DNA from 2 places in the Xenorhabdus sp. SGI 60 genome. Region 1 is predicted to be linked to the other one. Evidence: predicted binding sites of a transcription regulator. Region 1 holds the regulator's gene; the other holds the start of a gene.
The links. Region 1 encodes ArgR, which controls arginine synthesis, uptake and breakdown. Its sites were predicted from a motif close to ANTGAATAAAAATACANT; they were not measured.

Region 1 (3,387 bases):
ACCTGGAATTTGCGACAAAAGAGGCAGGATGGTCACACCAGAGTGCCCACCAATAACAGGAACTTCTATCTCTTCTACTTTCTTGTCTTTTAGTTCAGCAACAAAGGTGTTGGAACGAATGATATCCAGGGTTGTGACACCAAACAGGCGGTTTTTATCGTACACACCTTCTTTTTTCAGTACCTCAGCGGCGATCGCAACAGTGGTATTGACTGGGTTGGTAATAATTCCAATTAATGCTTTTGGACAAGTTTTAGCAACCTGCTGAACCAGATTACGAATGATTCCTGCATTGATATTGAACAAATCGGAACGATCCATACCAGGTTTACGCGCCACACCCGCAGAAATTAATACGACATCTGCACCTGCCAGTGCAGGAGTTGCATCTTCACCAGCAAAACCAGTGACTTTGACTTCCGTTGGGATATGGCTCAGATCGGTTGCCACGCCTGGAGTCACCGGAGCAATGTCATACAAGGAAAGTTCTGAACCTGAAGGAAGCTGGGTCTTGAGTAGAAGGGCTAGTGCCTGACCAATACCACCGGCTGCACCGAGAACTGCAACTTTCATCCTGATACTCCTTAAATTAAGTACTGTAAACACTATGTAATAAAAACACTATGTATTAGAAACACTATGTATTAAAAACAATTTGCATTAAAAACAATTTGTTAACAGCCAGATTATCCACTTAATAGCCTGATGGTGGAACACCAAAGTCGTTTTATTCTAAACAAAATGCTTATCTGTTAATGAGATAATGGACACTTTTTTAAGAATTATTTCAAGCGAACGCTTCAACAATTAGCTTATTACCTTACTCTTCCCTTTCATACCAAACAATCCCATTTAATTAACAATACATTTACTATGCTTAATTCACTATTCTCTGTATATTGGTTTTTTCTTCTCTTTCTTGCATAAAAATTCACTCTTTCGCATAATGTCCGCCTGATAACGGATTCAACGATGGTGAAATATGCGTGTTCCTTCGAAACAGGAAGATTTGGTAAAAGCTTTCAAGGCATTATTGAAAGAAGAAAAATTCAGCTCTCAAGGTGAAATTGTTTCAGCACTTCAAGAGCAGGGATTTGAAAATATCAACCAATCTAAAGTTTCCAGAATGCTGACGAAATTTGGTGCTGTCCGAACCCGTAATGCAAAGATGGAAATGGTTTATTGCTTACCCGCAGAATTGGGCGTTCCCACTGCCACCAGTCCATTAAAAAATCTGGTATTAGATGTCGATTATAATCACAGTATTGTCGTCATACGCACCAGCCCTGGCGCAGCACAGTTAATTGCCCGCCTGTTAGATTCATTGGGGAAAGCAGAAGGGATCCTTGGCAGCATTGCAGGGGATGACACTATTTTTTCCACTCCAGCGCAAAACTTTACGACAAAACAACTTTACGAAGCAATTCTCCACCTGTTTGAACAGGAACTTTAATTTATTCAGGTCTGCCGTATACCAATCTAATCAAAATATGCGTATGGCAGACCGAAATACAAGAAAATATTAACTAATATGCGCTGGATTTTTGCGTCAATGCAGCCAGTAGTTTTTCGTGAATACCGCCAAATCCACCATTACTCATCACCAGAATATGGTCACCGGGCTGTGCCGTTTCTACAATCATTTTCACCAAAGTATCAATATCAGCACTCCAACGCGTGGGTTGAATACACTGTTCAGCAATTTCAATAACCTGCCACGGAATATTGGTGGGTTGATAGAGAAAAACTTCATCAGCACGCCCCAAAGAAGGGGCAATATCATTTTTGCTCATGCCCATTTTCAGGGTATTCGAACGCGGTTCCAGCACGGCAAGAATACGAGCCATGCCGCCCACTTTACTTCTCAACGCCTCCAGTGTGGCTAAGATAGCGGTTGGATGATGAGCAAAATCATCATACACCGAGATGCCATTGACTTCGCCGCGTAATTCAAGGCGACGACGGGCATTAATAAATTGGCCTAGTGCCTGACAGGCATCCGCAGGTTGCACGCCCACATGATGGGCTGCCGCAATTGCGATCAAACCATTATGCATATTGTGTTCACCGACTAATGACCACATCACTTCCCCAACCCGCTCCCCCCGATGGAATACCTGATAGTGACTGCTATCCTGACTGGCTTTCTTCGCCTGCCAATGACCGCTTGCTCCTATCTGTTCCAATTCACTCCAACATCCCATTGAGAGTACTTGCTTCAAATTAATATCATTATCAGGAACAATGATCTTGCCGGTACTCGGCACAACTCTGACGAGATGGTGGAATTGTTTTTGAATCGCGCCCAAATTTTCGAAAATGTCGGCATGATCAAACTCAAGATTATTCATGATCAATGTACGGGGGCTGTAGTGGACAAATTTCGAACGCTTGTCAAAGAAAGCGCAGTCATATTCATCCGCCTCAATCACAAAAAATGGGCTTTCACCAATGTGTGCTGAAACGTCAAAATTCCCTGGCACGCCACCGATCAGGAACCCGGGTTTATAGCCACACTCTTCCAATATCCAGGCCACCATACCCGCCGTTGTTGTTTTGCCATGGGTGCCCGCAACAGCCAATACCCAACGCTCTGGCAATATATGATCATGCAGCCACTGCGGACCAGAAGTGTAAGGAATGCCACGATCTAACACAGCTTCTACGCAGGGATTGCCACGTGTCATAGCATTACCAATGATCACCACATCTGGAGCAGGATCGAGCTGGGCCGGATCGTAACCCTGGATCAACTCAATGCCTTGTTTTTCCAGCAACGTGCTCATTGGGGGATAGACATTAGCATCAGAGCCAGTCACTTCATGCCCCTGTGCGCGAGCGAGGATCGCCAGCCCACCCATGAAAGTACCGCAAATGCCAAGAATATGAATACGCATTTATTTCTACCTGATTCATGAACTGTATTACTATTCTAACTACCAAATCAGAGATTAAAAATGCAATAACCTATGAATCATCAGATTCTTTAGCTAAACTGCCCGCGCCTAAGTGCGGCACATAAGTGCGACACATCAGTGAAGCACGCTTCCGAAAACCACAACCAAATTCAAGGCCTTTGTCATGAAAACATTGGGCGAATTCATCGTCGAAAAGCAGCAAGATTTTCCGCATGCTACAGGTGAACTGACTGCACTGCTGTCTGCCATCAAGTTAGGCGCCAAAATTATCCATAGGGATATCAATAAAGCCGGTCTGGTGGATATTTTAGGCTCAAGTGGCGTATCTAATGTGCAGGGTGAAGTTCAGATGAAGCTGGACTTATATGCCAATGAAAAACTCAAGGCAGCACTGAAAGCACGCGGCGAAGTAGCAGGCATTGCTTCCGAAGAGGAAGACGACATCGTTATTTTTGATGGCGACCGGGCA
Region 2 (3,387 bases), 170 kb from region 1:
AGTTCCTGCTCTTAGCGGCTTTTGTACCCACCAATCAGTTCGCGCATCCGCAGCTTAATCTCGCTGAGCTGGTCTTGCTGGCGCTGATACTGCTGCTTGATGGTGCGGGTGTCATCGCTGTGGGATCAGCACCAGACAACGATCCAGTATCTTTACGGTTAGTGTGCAGCCCTTATCAAAGCCTGCCGCCTTAAACCATTAGCCTTTAAGATGGATCGCAGGTGGGGCGGCTACCTTATCATTTTGCGGCACGTATCCCACGGTGTAATAATGTTCTATTTTCATATCCTTATTTACACGCGGTTTTGCTTAGAATGTGCCTTAACCATCTGAACCACGTTCAGTTCAACCGTCGTGATGCGCTGGGACGGAAAATTGTACGCTGGTATGGAGCCAGCATCTGAACACCTGGAGCCACGCGGAAAAACGCGGCGGCGCGCCATCCCATCACCCTGATTCACAACCAAAAAGTTCTATTGTGAAGTAGGAAGAAAGGTTGTTGGGATGGGGATATAAGCAATGGGGGTTAAAATTTTTCCTTAGCTCTAAATAGCAAAAAACCCCGATGCACTCACCGAGGTTATTATGAACACTTCTGCAGAGGAAACCAATTTGCTATTTGACGGCTGGAAAACAGAACCGCTTTAACCCGCTTTCAAACAAAAATGTTCTACAAGTTGTGAAAGCAGTTTTCTGGTTGGCTCAATAAAGGCCATATCTAAAAATTCATCAGGCTGGTGCGCCTGTTCAATTGATCCCGGTCCTAAAACCAATGTTGGGCACAATTCCTGAATAAAAGGCGCTTCCGTACAGTAATTGACGGTATCTGCTTTCGTTCCCAACAATTTTTCAATCACGCCGACCAGCTTATGGTCTGTTGGGCATTCATAGCCCGGAATGGGGGAATGAAGTTCTGTCACGTTCAGGCGACCCGGCCAGCGCTGTTTTACCGGTTCCAGTGCGTCATTCAGCAATTCATTTAAATCCTGCAAAGTCAATCCAGGAAGCGGACGGATATCCATATGCAGCTCGCAGCAGGCACAAATGCGATTTGCGGCATCACCACCGTGAATATGGCCGAAATTCATGGTTGGGTAAGGGATGACGAATGCCGGATTGTGATAGCGTTCTTGTAAGGTGTGGCGTAGTTTTATTAGCTGGGTAATGGATTCGTGCATCAGATCAATGGCATTGACGCCTCGTGCCGGATCACTGGAATGCCCTGATTTTCCTTCAATGCGGATCGCCCGGGCTATATGCCCTTTATGGGCGCGGATTGGCTGTAATGATGTCGGTTCGCCAATGATGGCAAAATCCGGCCGAATATGGGCATTGGCAGCAAAGTAACGAGCGCCTGCCATTGATGTTTCTTCGTCAGCGGTGGCCAGAATATAAAGGGGATGAGATAGTTTACTGACATCGATATCCCGTAACGCATCAACGATAAAGGCAAAAAAGCCTTTCATGTCAGCCGTCCCAAGTCCATATAATTTGCCATCGCGTTCGGTCAGTGTGAAGGGATCTTGTGTCCAGCGCCCCGCATCAAAAGGAACGGTATCTGTATGGCCGCATAGGAGTAAACCACCGGAACCACTGCCTAATGTTGCCAGCAGATTGAATTTACCTCGAGTTTCGGGGACGCCTTGAATTTCAATGGCAAACCCGAGCTCTTTTAGCCATTCCGCCAGCAGATTGATAACAACTTCATTGCTTTGATCGAGTTCAGCATCAGTTGCGCTGATAGAAGGAGCCGCAATGAGCTGATGATATAATTTAATAAAAGACGGTAATTTAAGATTCACTGTTGACAGCCCTTACTCATAATAGTATCAATATTAATGCAAATTAATTGCATATTAATTCAATAAAGTCATTGAATTAATATTATTGGGTTAATACTATAAGGTGAATATATCCCATGTTGAATACGCTGATAGTTGGTGCCAGTGGTTATACCGGAGCTGAGTTAGCAGCATATCTGCAACGTCATCCCTATGTCCATCTCTCCGGCTTGATGGTTTCTTCTCAAAGTTTAGATGCAGGGAAATGTTTTTCAGAACTTCATCCACAATATCGGGGTATTCTTGATTTGCCCTTACAGCCGTTGGCCGATGTGAGTGAAGCGGCAAAAGGGATTGATGTGGTCTTCCTCGCCACAGCCCATGAAGTCAGCCATGATATTGCCCCGATATTTCTGGCAGCAGGTTGTATCGTGTTTGATTTATCTGGTGCCTATCGCGTACAAAATACACAGTTCTATAAAAAATACTACGGGTTTGAACATAAAAATACGCTGTGGTTGGAGCAAGCGGTATATGGATTGGCAGAATGGCAAGCAGAAAAAATCAGGCAAGCGCAATTGATTGCTGTTCCCGGTTGTTACCCTACTGTTTCCCAACTTTCCTTGAAACCGTTGCTTGAACAAAATTTATTAGATACAGAACATTGGCCTGTTATCAATGCGGTCAGTGGTGTCAGTGGTGCTGGCCGGAAAGCATCGATCACCAATAGTTTCTGTGAAGTGAGTTTGCAACCGTATGGGGTTTTTAACCATCGTCATCAACCTGAAATCACAGCACATTTAGGTACTGAGGTGATTTTTACCCCCCATTTGGGCAATTTCTCACGCGGTATTCTTGCCACAATTACCTGTAAATTGAAATCTGGTGTGACAGAAGCACAAATTAGGGAGGCTTATAAACAGGCCTATCATGATAAGCCGTTGGTGCGGTTATATAGCAAAGGGGTTCCCGCGTTGAAAGCCGTTGTTGGTTTGCCATTCTGCGATATTGGTTTTGCTGTTCAGGGGCAACACCTGATCATCGTAGGGGCTGAGGATAATTTGTTGAAAGGGGCCGCTGCACAAGCAGTACAGTGCATGAATATTCGTTTTGGGTATGAAGAAACTCAGGCACTACTTTAATTTCTAACCTACAGATATGAATATCGACAGAGGGTGAATCCGATGGAGCCGTTAGTGATCAAGTTGGGTGGTGTGTTATTAGACAGTGAAGAAGCGCTAGAACGGTTATTTACCGCATTACAGTTATACCGAAAAACCCATAAACGTCCGCTGGTCATTGTACACGGCGGTGGTTGCTTGGTTGATGAGTTGATGCAGCGATTACAGATGCCGATTTTGAAGAAACAAGGTCTGCGGGTGACGCCAGAGGATCAAATCGACATCATTACAGGGACGTTAGCCGGAACTGCCAACAAGAAATTGCTGGCGTCGGCAACAAAGTATCGTTTGCCTGCTATCGGATTATGTCTGGGTGATGGGGGAATGGTTAAAGTTTCTCAACTTGATGAAGAGCTTGGCCACACTGGAAAGGCTCAACCAGGAACACCTGATCTCCTGAAAATTTTGCTGGATGTGGGCTATAT

Region 2: a site for ArgR is predicted at 1,849-1,866, ahead of argC (N-acetyl-gamma-glutamyl-phosphate reductase). Genes of this name have one in related genera too.

The regions. Positions count from the first base shown of each region.
Region 1 is NZ_CP196860.1:3,886,146-3,889,532, forward strand. Features, by position in the region: gene mdh (malate dehydrogenase) at 1-573, opposite strand, end outside; gene argR (transcriptional regulator ArgR) at 983-1,453, shown strand; gene mpl (UDP-N-acetylmuramate:L-alanyl-gamma-D-glutamyl-meso-diaminopimelate ligase) at 1,527-2,897, opposite strand; gene fbp (class 1 fructose-bisphosphatase) at 3,082-3,387, shown strand, end outside.
Region 2 is NZ_CP196860.1:4,053,252-4,056,638, reverse strand. Features, by position in the region: gene argE (acetylornithine deacetylase) at 645-1,802, opposite strand; gene argC (N-acetyl-gamma-glutamyl-phosphate reductase) at 1,919-2,923, shown strand; gene argB (acetylglutamate kinase) at 2,966-3,387, shown strand, end outside.